4 regions of the Alteromonas sp. KC3 genome follow, and region 2 is predicted to be linked to each of the others. Evidence: predicted binding sites of a transcription regulator. Region 2 holds the regulator's gene; each other region holds the start of a gene.
What was found. The regulator sigma-54, encoded in region 2, starts transcription at its own class of promoters, with help from an activator protein. The targets are predictions, from matches to a motif close to GTTGGCACGNNNNTNGNNT.

Region 1: fliE (flagellar hook-basal body complex protein FliE) is a predicted target of sigma-54. The motif match lies at 2,696-2,714, and genes of this name have one in related genera.
Region 3: JN178_RS12050 (DUF1328 domain-containing protein) is a predicted target of sigma-54. The motif match lies at 1,973-1,991, and genes of this name have one in related genera.
Region 4: JN178_RS16655 (DUF2884 family protein) is a predicted target of sigma-54. The motif match lies at 1,663-1,681, and genes of this name have one in related genera.

Annotation. Positions count from the first base shown of each region.
Region 1 is NZ_AP024235.1:1,147,050-1,151,197, reverse strand. Features, by position in the region: gene fliG (flagellar motor switch protein FliG) at 1-578, opposite strand, end outside; gene fliF (flagellar basal-body MS-ring/collar protein FliF) at 592-2,286, opposite strand; gene fliE (flagellar hook-basal body complex protein FliE) at 2,299-2,628, opposite strand; gene JN178_RS05090 (sigma-54-dependent transcriptional regulator) at 2,899-4,148, opposite strand, start outside.
Region 2 is NZ_AP024235.1:799,315-803,462, forward strand. Features, by position in the region: gene rapZ (RNase adapter RapZ) at 1-625, opposite strand, end outside; gene ptsN (PTS IIA-like nitrogen regulatory protein PtsN) at 684-1,127, opposite strand; gene hpf (ribosome hibernation promoting factor) at 1,141-1,428, opposite strand; gene JN178_RS03570 (RNA polymerase factor sigma-54) at 1,458-2,954, opposite strand; gene lptB (LPS export ABC transporter ATP-binding protein) at 3,028-3,753, opposite strand; gene lptA (lipopolysaccharide transport periplasmic protein LptA) at 3,756-4,148, opposite strand, start outside.
Region 3 is NZ_AP024235.1:2,683,967-2,688,114, reverse strand. Features, by position in the region: gene JN178_RS12065 (DUF349 domain-containing protein) at 1-1,242, shown strand, start outside; gene JN178_RS12060 (hypothetical protein) at 1,243-1,458, shown strand; gene JN178_RS12055 (hypothetical protein) at 1,526-1,720, opposite strand; gene JN178_RS12050 (DUF1328 domain-containing protein) at 1,754-1,930, opposite strand; gene yfbR (5'-deoxynucleotidase) at 2,166-2,813, shown strand; gene JN178_RS12040 (phosphoribosyl-AMP cyclohydrolase) at 2,899-3,543, opposite strand; gene JN178_RS12035 (CC0125/CC1285 family lipoprotein) at 3,795-4,148, opposite strand, start outside.
Region 4 is NZ_AP024235.1:3,767,374-3,771,521, forward strand. Features, by position in the region: gene JN178_RS16645 (mechanosensitive ion channel family protein) at 1-1,180, shown strand, start outside; gene JN178_RS16650 (hypothetical protein) at 1,250-1,441, opposite strand; gene JN178_RS16655 (DUF2884 family protein) at 1,786-2,601, shown strand; gene JN178_RS16660 (NAD-dependent epimerase/dehydratase family protein) at 2,773-3,597, shown strand; gene JN178_RS16665 (sodium-dependent transporter) at 3,678-4,148, opposite strand, start outside.

The sequences.
Region 1 (4,148 bases), 350 kb from region 2:
TCCATAATTTCGTTCAGTTCTTGTAGTGCCGCCGGTTGAACTTCTTCAAGGTTAGCAATACGCATGAGAAGGTCTAAGCGCACTTTCTCTGGGAATTGCGCCAAAATTTCTGCACTTTGCTCTGGCTCTAGGTAAGACAATACGATGGTTTGGATCTGCGGGTGCTCATTTCTAATGATACTGGCAACCTGCTTCGAATCCATCCATTTAAGTGAATCAAGACCTTTGGCACCGCTTCCCATCAATATTTGATCAATGAGGTTAGCGGCTTTATCTTCACCAAGTGCCGCGGTTAGTGCCCGTTTAACAAAGTCTTGGCTTTGGAAACCAATGGTGCTGTAGTTTTGAATTTCTTCAATAAAATGTTTGTGTACCGCAGTTATTTTCGTCTGCGTCATATCATCCACTTTGGCCATTTCAGTACCCAGTTTCTGTACTTGCTTTGGCTCTAAGTGTTTTAAAATTTGCGCCGCATCTTCTTCAGACAAACTCAATAGTAAGATTGCAGCTTTTTCGACGCCTTCTAATTTACTGACGTCGTATGACGGTTCTTCAACATTGGCGAGTTCTTCAGCCATAATTACTCTCTCACTACTCGTCTTGCATCAACCAGCCCTTCACTACTTGGGCTGAGAGTTCTGGTTCATTCGCTACAAGTGCTCTTACTGCTTTAAGCACATCTTCATCTTTGTGTAGGTCTGGTAACATTAACGAGCCATCCGGTGCAAAGCCGACTTGACCTTCATCGAATTCTGAGGTCAGCATGCTTATTGTATCATCACCAAGATCCAAACCTTCATCCGCATCAAACTCTTCTGCATCATTCGACTCATCAGGGTTAATTAAGCGGCGTAGCATTGGACGAATCACAAAAATGATAAGTACTATTATAACTAACCCACCAATAACTAGCTTAAGAATTGGTAGAAAACCTGGCTGCTCCCACAAAGGTACATCTTCTATCTCGCCAGCATCCATTCGAGTAAAGGGTACACTTACCACTTCTAGCGAGTCACCTCGCGTTACATCAAAGCCAATACCGCCTTGCAATAATCTGCGAATATTAAGTATTTCTTCCTGCTTACGTGGTGTTGGCGTTATCGCGCCATCTTCACCTGCAACTTGCGTGTAATCAACCGCCACAGATACGCTAAGTCTGCGAATGACACCCGTTTGTTTTTTGGTATGGCTAATTGTGGTGTCAAGCTCGTAGTTACGGGTTGATTCTTTGGCAGTTCGCCCTGGCATGATCTGCTGACTGGCTGAGCCTGCATTTTCTGGAATTGTTGAGTCTAATGGCGGTTGGTTTGATAGTGCGCCTGGAATGCCACCAACACCGCCACCCACACTATTTTCTTCCATGATCATTTCACTGCGCACAGCAGGTAAATCAGGGTTATAGCTACGTTGCGTTTGTTCCATGGCGGTAAAGTCCATGGTGACATCAGCTTGCGCGGTATAATTGCCAATGCCTAGTACGGGAATAAGAATGGCATCGATTTTTTCAAGATATTCTTGTTCGCGCTGACGTTCAATTTCGTATTCTTTGCGCGCTCGTGCACTCATCGAGTCTTGAGAGCCAGAGTTTAACAGGCGACCATTGCTATCGGTCACCGTTACTTTTGACGGCTCCATGTTTTGGACTGCTGATGCAACAATATCAACCACCGCATCTACTTCTTCACCGGCAATCACTGAACCGCGTTTTGCGGTGAGTACAACGGTAGCTGAGGCCTTTTTCTCACGGCGAGCAAACACATTCTCTTTTGGCATGGCCAACAATACTCGCGCCTTTTGGATACTCGCGATGTCTTCAATAGTTGAGGCAATCTGCTGCTCTCGAGCATGTTTGAGGCGTTCCATTTCTACACGTTGGCTTACCCCAAAGCCCATGTCTTGCATTATAATGTCGGTACCCGAATCACCCGCTTTAGTAAGCCCTTGACGCGTCATACCTAGGCGGATGTTCTGAAACTCATCACTACGCACATAGACCGTGTTACCCTCAAGCTTGTAGTCAATCTGATTGGCGTCCATGTAATCGAGGGTTTCTATTAGCTCTTGTGTCTCCATTTTAGCGAGTGGACGATAGTCGGGTTCTTGAGACCATATGAAAACAAAGATCGCGATGGCAACGCAGATAACCAGCACTACCACAAGCGCCACTTGGCGCATCATGTCTGTACTGCCCAAGGTGTCCATAAAACCAGACTTATTTTCTGGCTCGTTGTCTGCAGATTGGTGTTGATCTGGAATAGTTAAGTTTGTACCTGTTGCTTCAGCCATAACCTACCCCATTTATACCGGCATATTCATTATTTGTTTGTAGGCATCAAGTACTTTGTTACGCACTTGTACAGTCGCTTCAAAGGCGATGCCAGACTTCTCTTTAGCGAGCATGACTTCTGCCAAACTTAGGCTCGGATCACCCATTTCGAAACGCTGTTGCATGTCTTTTGAATTCAGCTGCATGTTATTGACGCCGTCTACCGCATGCTTGAGCATGGTGGCAAAGTCGCTTGCCGATGAGTTAATTTCATTAAGCTGCTGGGGCTCATTAACTTGAAGACGAGTTTGCCCAATCATGTTTTGCATTTCTTGATACAAACTGTTGGCTTTAACGTCCATAACCACTCCTAGAGTTCTTACACAACACGCCGCTGCTTTGGCGAATTTTTTATAGATAGAAGAGATTTAGCAATCACCTTGCCAACTTTATTTGGTGATATAAATCAACAAGTTAAACTTAAAAAGCTGAAGAATGCCAAATTTATGACACGACAATGGAAGAAACAACAAAAAACCGCCACCCAGTAAACTACAAAGGCGACGGCCGGCTATGAAACCAGTAAAAAGGTGCAACACAATGGCTATAGCCATTGTGAGTGGGGTATTACACTAAGCAGGCACTTCGATGCCATCCTCTCTCATGCGCGCAAGCTTGTAGCGCAGAGTTCTTGGGCTAATACCTAGCTTTTCTGCGACATCTTTTCGCTTACCATTACAAGAGACCAAGGTATCGAGGATAATTTGATGTTCTTGATAGCGAAGCTCTGAACCTAACTTGTTGTCTTCAACCTGCTCTGGAGTCGCATCAATAGTTACCTGAATATCCTCATCAATCATGAGATCGCTGGCATCAATTTCGCCGTTCTCACATAAGATGAGGGCACGCTGAACTACATTCTCTAGTTCGCGAACATTGCCCGGCCAACTATACTGACTAAGCTTGTTTCGGGCTGCCGCACTTAATCTTATTGTACCCAAACCTTGTGATGAGGCGTGTCTATTCACTAGATGCTCAGCCAGCGGTACTATGTCACCGGGGCGCTGAGCGAGTGGACGCCACTCAATTGGAAACACATTTAATCGGTAATATAAGTCTTCTCTGAACTCACCTGCGTCTACCGCTTTTCTTAAATCTCGGTTGCTCGTGGCGATAACTCGCACATTCAATTTTACGGTCTTACGCCCACCAAGTCGCTCAACCTCGCGCTCTTGCAATACTCGCAATAGCTTTGCCTGTAGCGCTAAGTCCATTTCGGTGATTTCATCTAATAACAACGTGCCGTCTTGAGCTTGTTCAAACTTACCAGGACACGCCTGAATAGCGCCGGTAAACGCCCCTTTTTCGTAACCAAAAAGGGTTGCTTCCAACATGTTTTCCGGAATTGCGGCACAATTGATAGCAACAAACGGTGCCTCGCAACGGGGTGATTGGTCGTGAATGTAACGTGACAACACTTCCTTACCCGAACCACTAGGCCCCATAACCATTACAGTTGCATCAGATTTAGCCACTTTGCGTGATAGTTCGAGTAACTTGAGACTTGTTGGGTCAGCAACAATTGGCGTGCGCGATTCTATCTTTTGTGCTGGCGCGTAACGTCCAACTAGGTTAAGTAACACCTCAGGAGCAAAAGGTTTTGATAAATAATCTGTGGCACCATCGCGCATTGCTTGCACTGCATCGTCAATCGTCGCATAAGCCGTCATCAATAAGACAGGCATGTTGGGAAACTTTGCTTTTATGCTTTTGAGCAACGTTAAACCGCTCATTTCACCCATTTGGATATCACTGACCACAAGGTCAACGTGGCGTGAAGACAGCACCATCAGCGCGGCTTCTGCACTGTCTGCATCTACAA
Region 2 (4,148 bases):
AAAATACTTCAACAGGCGCGTCTAGCCCAGTCAAGTGCTTTAAATCGGGTTCCCAATGAGGGTTGGGCAAAAAACGCGCATCAAATACATAGTCTGCATCTTTGGGAATGCCGTGCTTAAAGCCGAATGACTCAAACACAAGCACTAATCGCGAGCTTTTCTTACCAAGAATACGTTCGCGTATTAGCTCAGCGAGTTGATGAATAGTGAGTTTGTCGGTATCCAAATAGAGATCGGCTCGCTCGACAATAGGGGCCAGCAGCGCTGACTCTGCGCGAATGGCTTCAGAGAGAGACTTGTTGAGCTTGGCCAGCGGGTGCAATCTGCGTGTTTCGCTAAAACGCTTAACGAGCACATCATCACTAGCATCAATATACACAATGGTCATCGACCAAGACGAAGGCAGGTAATCAAGTATTTCAACTAAATCGTCTGGATTTTTAGGCAGGTTACGTACGTCTATGCTAACGGCGACTTGGTCGTATTCATCAACCACTGTGTGCGTTAGCGTAGGGAGCAAGTTAACCGGAATATTGTCAACGCAGTAATACCCTAAGTCTTCAAGAGCGCGCAGTGCAATTGATTTTCCTGAGCCCGAACGACCACTGATAATAATCAGCTTCACTTATATTCTCCCTTTACACTGATAAGCGCTTAATGCAGTAATGTTGTATAGCAGCGAGTTACGCTAACGCATTTATAATGTCATCGCTTGTGGTAGCACGCCTTATTGCCTTAATAGTGTCTTTATTACTCAGTTTGCCAGCGACTGTGGCTAGTGTTTGTAGATGACCTTCGGTTTGTTCTTCAGGTACTAATAGTGCAAAGAAAATATCGACAGGTTTTTCATCTAGCGCATCAAAATCAATAGCTGGTGTGCTGGTAACAACAATGGCAATAACTCTATCAAGGCCAGCTAAGCGACCATGGGGAAGGGCAATGCCGTTTCCGATACCTGTGCTACCCATTCGTTCTCTCGCCAACAAACTATTCAGTACTGTCGACTGGTCGATATGCGCGTTGTTCTTCGCAGCAATATCGGCAATGATCTCTAAAATACGCTTTTTACTATTACATTGAACCGCACATTCAGTGCGGTCCAGACTTACGATGGCTTGTATATCCATACTTAATTAACTACTAGTGCTTTTTAAGTTTTTCCTTATGCTTGATTACCTGCCGGTCGAGTTTATCAACCATGCTGTCAATCGCCGCATACATGTCGGTATTTTCTGAGGATGCGAATACTTCAGCGCCACTTAAGTGAACTGTCGCTTCTGCTTTTTGGTTTAATTTTTCAACGTTCAGGATGACATGCACATTAGAAATGTGATCAAAGTGACGTTCAAGTTTGCTGAACTTCGTATCGACATAATTACGCAAAGAGTCGGTGATTTCGACATGATGACCAGTAAGGTTGATTTGCATATTTCGTCTTCCTTATATTATTAAGCCCGTTAAATAAGGCTCTTGCGTTGGTTCGACGGCGGGATCGATAACGATTCCCGGTACTTTGCTATTGTCCGCCGGGCAACTTTAATGCCTTGCTCGGCCAACAATGAAGCAATCTTGCTATCACTTAGTGGTTTACTGGGTTTTTCAGCTGCCACCAGTTTTTTGATCAATGCACGAATGGCGGTTGATGAACATTCACCACCTGACTCCGTTGCAACATGGCTAGAGAAGAAATACTTCAACTCGAAGATGCCACGAGGGGTATGCATGTATTTTTGTGTTGTCACACGTGAAATAGTCGATTCGTGCATATCTACCATTTCTGCGACATCATTTAATACCATTGGTTTCATCATTTCTGGGCCATGTTCAAAAAAGCCCATTTGTTGCTGCACAATACAATTTGCTACCTTCATCAGTGTGTCGTTACGCGACTCTAGGCTTTTGATAAACCACTTGGCTTCTTGCATGTGTGAGCGGATAAATTGTGAATCGCTACTGTTCTTTGCACGGCGACTCATTGCGGCATATTGTTGATTGACGCTAAGTTTTGGCAGGCTATCAGGGTTCAGCTCAACCACCCAACGGCCATTCTTTTTGGTAACCGATACATCTGGAATAACGTACTCAGGTTCTTTAGTAACTAAAGCACTACCTGGGCGAGGATTCAAGGTTTGCAGCAAACGCATAGCCTCGCGAAGCTGATCTTCTTTCAATCGGCTCTTGCGCATTAAGGTGCGGTAATCTTTGCTGCTCAGCAAATCAGAATAGTCTTCTATTAACTGCTTTGCCTCGGCAAGCCATGGTGTATCATCTGCGAATTGGCGAAGCTGTACCATCAAGCACTCTTGTGGGGTGCGCGAACCAGAACCAATGGGATCGAACATTTGAATGCGCTTTAATACACATTCTACTTCGTCCATTTCAATGAGTTCCTCTTCATCTTCGCCAGAGGCTTCTTGCGCGTTAACCGCCTCTAAAATCTCTTCAAGAGTAACGGTTAGATACCCTGACTCATCGATAGAATCAATGATAGCCATTGCAATGGCACGGTCGGTGTCAGAAAAAGGGGTGAGGCGCATCTGCCACAATAGATGTTCTTGTATGTCCTCAGTCGTTTCACCTTGGAAAATTTGTTCGTCGTCACTGGCAGGTCCTGGTGCCGGCGCAGACGATGCTGAATAATACTCATCCCATGTGCTATCGATTGGCAATTCGTCTGGAAGATCATTTTTTTCTAGTGCATCGCCAGCTTCCAAAGTATCACTTGATGCAGTGGCAGAAGCTTCTACCCCACTGTCATCATTATCGATGTTATTTTTTTCAAGCTGAGGCTCGTCGTGGCCTTCTTCAACTTCTAATAGCGGGTTTGAATCCAACGCTTCTTGAATTTCTTGTTGAAGATCGAGCGTAGAAAGCTGCAACAGTTTAATGGCCTGCTGCAACTGAGGTGTCATGGTGAGTTGTTGGCTAAATTTTAGCTGTAAAGATGGTTTCATCTACGTCTTATTTAAATGCTCTAAATTGAATATACCTGAGCGAGATTGAAAAATGACAATCCGGTTACACTAACTATAGCCTGAATTGTTCGCCTAGGTATACATCCCTTACTTTTTGATTACTTAAAACCTGTTCCGCAGTTCCTTGCGCAATAAGCTCGCCATGACTCACAATGTACGCTTTTTCACAAACATCCAATGTTTCTCGTACGTTGTGGTCAGTGATAAGGATACCGATACCCCTATCTCGAAGATGTTGAATAATCTTCTTTATATCATTTACTGATATTGGATCAACACCAGCAAAAGGTTCATCCAATAAAATAAATTGTGGTTTAGCTGCAAGGGCGCGCGCAATTTCCACTCGGCGGCGTTCTCCCCCTGACAAACTCATCCCCGTACTATTACGTATATGGTTAATATTAAATTCATCAAGTAGCGCATCGGCTTCTTCTTCTTGCTGTTGTGAATTCAAATCTTTACGGGTTTGTAAAATTGCCATGATATTTTCATGCACAGTGAGCTTTCTAAATATAGATGCTTCCTGCGGGAGATAGCCAATTCCGCGGCGTGCACGCTCATGCATGGGCTGATGTGTTAACTCGTTGTCGTCAATTTCAATGGCGCCCTTATCAAGGGGAACAAGCCCAACAATCATATAAAATGTTGTGGTCTTACCAGCACCATTTGGGCCTAACAGCCCTACAATTTGACCTGTCGATACACTGAGGCTGACATCTCGGACAACCTGGCGTGATTTATACGCCTTAGCAAGGTTTCTTGCGCTCAAAGTAGCCATTGCTATTGGTTGCCCTCGTTATCTTGTTCGTTGTCCTTAGCATTCGTCTTGCGAATCGCTTCAGGAGTGAAAACAGTTGTCACTCTCCCTTCACCGTTGTCGTCATCGCCACCGGTTGCAAGCAGTTGCTCGGTAATCATATCAAAGGTAATACTGTCACCTTTTACCATACTGGTGTCTTGTTTTAGTTCAGCCTTCCCTGTAAGCGATATCACCCGATTAATCACTTCGTAGCGAATTTCATTCGCCTTAGCGGATACTGGCGTTCCATCTTCAAGCTCTTGTGTATAGCTCGCAGGGTTACCGCGTGCGACAAACACTTCTCTGCCTTCGCCCGCTGTCGCGATAACTTCAACTTCGTCGGCATTAATCACAAGCGAGCCTTGAGTAATTAG
Region 3 (4,148 bases), 1.9 Mb from region 2:
GCGAAAGCACTGGCTGAGACACCTGCCGAGAACATCAAAGCCCGCAGTGATGCAATCAAGTATCTTCGCCAGCAATGGTTGTCGCTTACCAGCATTCAGAGCGAAAACAGTGAAGATGACACGCTTCAGCAAGCGTTTGATAATGCGCTAGAGCAAGCATTTGAACCGTGTCGTGTATACTATGCAGAGCTAGATGCGAAGCGCAGTGAAGCACTAGAAACACGCCAACGTATAATTGAAGCGGCACAAGCGCTTGACGTTGAAATGCCAGCAGCGGAGCTTGCCAAAGCGTATGACAAATTATCAAAGCAGTGGCATTCGGCAGGACAAGTTGAGCGTACTGCGTATGAAAACCTAAAACACGAATGGAAAGCAGTTTCCTCAGTGTTGGTTGATAAGGTCAACGCGTGGCAGCGCGATAATCAACAGCAAAAGCGCGCGCTAATTTCAAGTGTAAAGGTGCTGTTGGACAATGAAGACATGGCTAATGCAGCGACTGAAGCGCAACAACTTCAGGCTCAGTGGAAGCAAGTTGGTCATGCGGGTAAACGCGAAGAGAGTAGGCTCTGGGCTGAGTTTAAAGCGGTTAATGATGCTGTTTTTGAAAAGTTGAAAGCACAGCGACAATCGCAAAGCAGTGCGTTTGATAAACAAGCCAGCGAATTGGATGCAGCCATTGCTGTAATTGACATCCACGCCCATGACTTTGACGAGAGAATTCATGCGTTGTCAGAAAATGCGCAGTCGCTGCCTAAAGCGCTGCGTACTAAGCTAGAAAAGAAGATCGCGCGCCTTGAGACTAATCGTGACGAAGCAGAGCTAAATAAGCAAGAGCAAGTGCTCAAGCAAAAAGTGAATGCACTTGTCTCACTGGTACAATCGAAAGTAACTGATTTAAGTGAAGATGAAGCGTCACTTAAAGCCACGTTAGGTAAACGATGGACTTCCCTATTAGAACAATCTACTCAAGTGGATGACACATCGAACACTTTGCATGACAGGCAGTGGCTTACTGTTGCGTTAGAAGTGAGTACAGATATGCCTAGCCCTGAACAAGATGCCTCTATACGTTCGAGTGTACAGCTTAAGATGATGACAGCAAAACTTGAACAAGGTGTGTCTTCAACGGCGTCCGACATTTTAGCCGATTGGTTAACGGTGGCGACGATAACCGAATCTGATAAACCGTTTATACAACGATTAAGTGCTGTGCTGAATGCGCATCCAGAGGTGCTGGCATAAATGGAAAATACGGTAGAGTTTGAATTCGAAAGCGAAATGTCAGCGTACCGATTTCTCAATACTGTAAAGCATATCGATGCTGAAGGGTTAAAAGTGAAATTTGGTCGCAGCGATCACCACGTGAGTGTTAAGTATCGCTATATACTCGGGCAGTTTGATATTACGTTAAGCACCTTAGATGATCTCGCACGAGAATTAGGCGGTCAGGAAGTGTAGTGGAAGCTTGCTTTACAGACAGGAACAAAAAAGCCAGACAATGTCTGGCTTTTTCATCGGTGATTGTCTAGCAATCTTTATCTTCAGCGTCTACGCCTTCTTTCACATCTTCACAAGCGTCTTCTACTGCGTTACCTGCATCAGTAACGATTTCGTCTAGCTCTTCACCTGCGTCTTCTGCTTCACCATCACCACATGCGGCGAGTGAAAGAGCAAAAGCTGAAGCAACTAGTACCTTTGACAAATTTTTAAATGAAAACATATCCTTACTCCTTTTCCTTGAATTAAATCTTATCTAGACCTTAGGCGATCGACCACGTAGCGCATTTGCGATAAGTGAAATTACTAGCAGCGCGATAAACACAAAGAATAGAAACTGTGCGATACCTGTTGCTGCACCTGCGATGCCTCCAAAGCCAAAAACTGCTGCAATAATGGCGATAATAAAAAATGTAATTGCCCAACCTAACATAGCTAATTCCTCTTATTGCTTCCGTTACATTCACAATAGGTAATGCTAACTTTGTGCCTCTTTGCTATCTGTATGTTTTATAAGTAAAAACTTGAGTTTCTATTTTTTTAAGTACGTGTTGTTGTCTCCAAAGCTATTCGGCTTTACAGTATTTTTTGCACTTTTTACACAGCTCACTTAACGTAGTAGTTTTACAGGTGAACGTGGTAATAATAATCACGACAAGGAGCGCGCTATGGCAAATACACACTCAGCTTTTATTGGTTTGATGCAACGAGCGAAAAACGTAAAGCGTTGGCCGCTAATGGCGCAATTCCAAGACGAGATGCTTTCTACCCACATTTACGAGGCATCTGTCGTTGCGCATATGTTGGGCGCGATTGCGTGTGATGTGTTTGGTGAAGACATAAATCCTGATCGCGTGGCGGCGATGGCGATTTTTCATGAGGGAAGCGAAATTGCAGGAATGAGTGATATACCAAGCCCCGTCAAGTATCACGATCCAGAAACTACAGCTGCAATAAAAAAGCTTGAGCGCCGTTTTGAAGCGATGTTAATAAAAACCTTACCCGAAGCATTACAGGCTAGATACACACCGCTAATTGAGCAAGACAAGGACGATGAGCATGTTGTACTTGCAAAAGCCGCTGATGTGCTTTGTGCTTATCTTAAATGTGATTATGAACTTGCAAAATCGAACTGTGAATTTTCCAATGCTATGCAAGAAATGGAAGTACAGTTAAAGGGCTATAGAGATCGGTTAAAAGCCGTAGATTACTTTTGCCAAATCTTCTTAGAAGATGCTAAGGGCACGCTCGACGAACAGACCAAAGACCTTGAGTGGATTGAACGGGCGAATACACTACATTTAGACAGTAATTAGCGCTGTTTTTTGTTACCGCTGGAACACCGCTATTTCACGATGTTCCAGCGGTCGCAACGCATTATGCTCAGATTCATTGCTCAGATTAATTTGAAGCGGGGTTGTAGGGTAAAGACGATTGGTGAGCAACGATACGCAAATCTCCATCGCTGTCTTTCACATAAGCAAAGGTATACTCAACCTTAGTCTCACCGCCAGAGGTGTCAGTAAAAAAATAATTGCCCATGGCTACTGCCATACGACAGCTATTATTGATAATGCCCACATTATCAAACTTAACATTGGTATAGGGCTTAATTGCAAAACCTTTGTCTTCAGCATATGCATCGTTGCCCCCAACAAAGTAAGAGAGTGCTGCGTCGAAACTAGAGCGAAACTGATCATTAGCTGCCAATGTAGGTTTAAATAGTACGCTGCTTAGATCGTATCCGTACATGTCTTGAATAAAATCAGCGGCCTCTAGGGCATAATCCCCGTTGTTTGAATATACGCTACCGATCCTAACAATACCGTTGCCCCACATTTTTTGTGCATTAACGACTTCTCTTTCCGTAATACACTCATCTGAGTAGAGAAGCGCATTATCTATTGCCTTTGCTTGTAAGGTTGAATTTTTATTTAACTTGGAATCAGCTACCTGAGTCTTAGCCACCGCACTGCATCCCGTTGTCACGCATACTGTTGTCATTACCAAGGCTATTTTCGTAAATTGTGTTGATAGTGTTTTCATCGCTGGACTCCTTAAGTCTGCAAATACGTAAAACCTACTTCACTACCAACTCTTTAAGAAAGGAAGAATCGTAGTGACATGCTTTAAGGATATACAGCGTTGATGACATGCGCTTTCATGCAAGATTAAAAGCAGATTAACAGCGCATGAACCCACTTTTAGCTAGAGCCTGTCAATAAGTGATAAAAAAAGCGCGATTTCACAAGTGAAACGCGCTTTACAACACAAGAAATTGGTTTAATTTAACGGTGCTAGTTTTTCGGTTTGAGAGGTTTTGCAAGTAGCTCAGATACACTTAATGCGTTTTTGTGAAGCTCATTGGGACTATTTGCCATTTCTATAGTAATTGTGTAGTAAATGTTATTTATCTGAGTTTTCACTACGTCGTTGGACGTTGCGCCAGCCATGGGCTGGGCGACGTTGTCACAGCCAGACATAGTGCATTGTTTGTCATTTGGTAAAACTACAGGTTTATCATTAGTAGCCACAATTTCTCTTGCGAGAACAGGTTTTTTGTCAACGTTAGTTTTTTGTACCGCAAGGAATGTAAACCCTTCTTGCTGGGCAATTTCTGCCGCGCGATGTAAGGCGTATTGCTGAACCAA
Region 4 (4,148 bases), 1.6 Mb from region 2:
CATTCGCCCTCAAATTGCCAATTGGGTCTATAAATCAAATAACCGCTGGGACAATGCACTTCAAGAGCATGGTTTCTTTAGACGCTTAATGCATCTTTTCCCAGCATTATTTATCTACATCGCCACTCCAGTGCTCATTGAAGATGTAGCCGTCATGCATGGCATGGTGATTAAAAGTGCACAACTATATATGTTGTATAGTGGGCTGCTAGCTCTGTATGCGCTATTAAGTACTGTCGAGGATGTTTATAACGCCTCAGCCCTATCTAGAAGAGCGCCAATAACGGGCTTTATTCAAGTCACTAAGCTGGCGTTTGCGATTGTGGCTATTTTACTGAGTATTTCACTGATAGTAGACAGGAGCCCGTTACTCATTGTATCGGGGTTAACCGCACTTGCTGCAGTACTTCTACTTATTTTTAGAGATACTATCTTAGGTTTTGTCGCGGGTATCCAAATTGCCGCCAACCGCATGTTTAACACCGGTGACTGGATTGCCATGCCTAAGTACGAGGTAGATGGCGAGATTTTAGAAATTGGTCTCACCAATGTAAAAGTCCAAAATTGGGACAACACAATATCTACCCTGCCGACATACAGCTTAACGACAGAAGCAGTTAAGAACTGGCGCGGTATGCAAGAGTCTGGTGGACGTCGAATAAAGCGGGCTATTTACATTGATGTACATTCTATAAAGCTTTGTGATAACGACATGCTGGCGCGTTTTTCAAGTATTCGTTATATCAATGAGTATATAGAGAAGAAGAAAAACGAGTTACGCGCTTATCATCGCGATTATTCCATTGATGAGTCTGACCTACTCAACAGCCGACGACTTACCAATATTGGTACATTTAGGGCGTATCTTGAAGCGTATTTACGCAAACACCCCAACATTAATCAAGAAATGACATTAATGGTTCGCCAACTACCGCCTAACGAATTAGGCCTTCCACTGGAAATCTATTGCTTTAGTGCTGAGAAAGCATGGGTAAAATACGAAAAGGTTCAGGCTGATATTTTTGATCACGTTATGGCAATGCTTGCGCCATTCGACTTACGCGCTTACCAAAGAGACGGCCATTTGTCGTTATTGGCCCAGCGAGAATCGGCGGTACTCTCATCTAAGTCAGAATCACCATCTAAGTCAGAATCACAGCCCCATCAGCAAGCTGACTAAGCCTTCAGTAAGGCACAAAAAAACCGGCTTAGTGTAGCCGGTTTTTTTATTTAACTCTGAAAAGTACTACTATGCAATTGCATATGCCATTAATAAGCAAAGCACTAGGCCTGTAACACCAAAGAAGCCATACTCGATTTTTTCTTGCATGCCTTCAGCACCAGCTTTCGCTGTCATAAAGCCCATAACGATGCTGCTTAGCCCAAGCGTAAAGGCAATTAGCGCAACACCAAACATAATTGCATTAATCCAATCAGCCATTGTGGTAACCCCTTAAAATAATTGGCGGTATTATGCACCAATTAAAATGTTTTGAACATGCTTAACCTCGGTTTAATTACCTACAATAAGATGACTTTCGCTAACCTTTGATCTTGGTCAAAATTACTACTTTATAGATCATTTCACTAAAAAATTAATTAATGCTTGTCTTGCTCGCAACTCAAAAATAGATAAAACATTGTATTTTATACAAAAATCTTTTTGGCAAGGGCATTGCAATACCTTTCCCAACTATTCAAACAATTACGTATAACCATGCACGCATGCGAGCTAACTACACGTGTATGCCAATTGCTTCGTCACTATTGATTAAGGAAATAACAATGTCGAAAAAACTATTACTTTCAGCTGCAGTAGCAAGTGCTTTATTTGGCGGCCAAGCATTGGCACATAATACAAGCTTCCAAAACAATAGTTGTGATATCGAATTAGATGGACACATTCAGTATTACCAAGGCGATCTTACCGTCAAGATGGATAACGGTTCAGTCATGACTATCGACAAATTTCACAACCTAACGGTAAATGGCCGTGATGTAGCGCTTAATAGCGACCAACAAAAATGGGTTGCCGAGTACTATGACAACATCGATATGGCCATTCCAATGACCTTAACAATTGCAAGTGAAGGTTTGGAAATTGCGAATGTTGCTGTGACAGAAGTGTTTTCTGAACTGCTTGGTGGCGATAACGAACTTGATGATGATTTTCAAACCTTGTTCACTAATTTAGAAACAAAGCTTTCAGCCTCGTTTTATGATGATGCTGGTAACATCCGTGTAGACTCGACAAAATTTGACGAGCCAGGCTGGTTTGACGAAAGTTGGGAGCAAGAATTTGAAGCAGAACTTGAATCACTTATTAGCGAATCAATGGGCAGAATTTTGATTGCACTTGGTACGCAAATGCTATGGGAAGGTGGTGACATGGATGAGTTTGAACAAAGAATGGAGACGTGGGGCGAAGACCTTGAGTTCAGACTGGAGTCTCAAGCTGCGGCGTTGGAAGAAAAAGGCAACGCACTGTGCGAAGTGCTTAAAAAAGCAGACTATGCAGAAAGCCAAATGCAGGCATCTATCTCAGGGCTAGACGATCTCAACTTACTTGATTTAGATAGCCATGGCGAAATGAAAATGTAATTGCCTGAAAATCCCAAAAAGAATACTGCGCCGAGCTTAGAGCTCGGCGTTTTGGTATAAAATAGCGATTCCTGTCACGCTGGTTAAGTGTTTCGTCTTCATAGCCCTTGCCTGTTTTAAAATCCTAAGTAATCATCTTAGTTTCATACACACTTCAATAAAGAAAACACCATGCAGCAAAAACTCGTAATTAGTGGATATGGCTGGCTCGCAGGTTATCTTGGTGACGCGCTTAAACAGCATATGCCTATTGTAGGGACAACAAGAAGCAGTGAAAAACGCACTGCGCTTTCTCAACAAGGAATAAATGCTGTTCAGTTTGCGTTAGGCGATGATACAGCCGAACTTTGTACTCACTTATCAAATGCCACGTTCGTCATTAATATTCCCCCAGGAAGACGCAACACTGACTTAGGCGCCTTTACTGAGAAGATGTGTGCACTTATCGATGATGCCATCGCATCAAACGTTGCACATATCGTTTTTATCAGTACAACATCCGTTTATGGTGACAGCACTGATAACATACTAGACGAGACTGCCCCACTATCCCCTGAGACGGCATCGGCGAAAGCACATGTGGCTATAGAGCAATATTTGTCAGAGCAAGTAGGTTTACCAAGCAGCAGGACTAAGCTCACTTGTGTTCGTCTTGCGGGTCTTGTAGGGCCAGACCGTCACCCTGCAAAATCACTCAGTGGGCGTACAGTGAGTATGGGCAACAAACGCGTTAACTTAGTACATGTTACCGATGTAGTCGCCGCTCTCACCAAAATTATAACATTGCCATCAGATAAAAGGCTTTATCATTTGTGTAGCGCTAATCACCCTAAACGTGGTGAGTATTACACCAGAGCAGCTACAGCATTCGCTATCCCGGAACCTGTCTTTAGCGACACTAACTCTCCCGCTTGCGGCAAAGTAATAGATGCTTCAGCTAGCTGGGCGTCGCTGGGTATTACGCCTTCATTTAATGACCCGTATACAATGTTCTAAAGAAAACGCCCTCTCAAATGCAATAAAAAAGGCGACTCACTGAGTCGCCTTTCTTCACGTTTATGTTAAGTGCTACAACATTAGCCAAAGAAGCTAAAGGAGAAGTACTTCACTGCTACCGTGTTAACGAAGATAACCAGCAGAATAAGTGGTATAAATGTTTTCAAAGAGATATCTACGTACTTTTCGAACCAGCTACCTTTGAAGCCATTGCTTCCTTCTTCCAACGACTTGTTGAAATTAGCACTCTTCCAGCGGTGAATAACGAAAATACAAATGAGTAAGCCGTTAAGTGGCAAAATCGTTTCGTAGAACACATCGAAGATCACATCAAAAAGGGATTTGTCTACGCCCGCGTAGTGCATAAAGGTAGTCAAAAACTCAACCTTGCCAAAAGACAATGCACTGAGGATCGCTAGTACTATCATGATGCTTCCCAGTGAAGCCAATGCCCACTTTCGGCTTACCCCTTTCTCGTCCATCAGTGCAGCTACCGGTACTTCAAAAATTGAAACTAACGAGGTAATTGCCGCAAAGAACACTAACAAGAA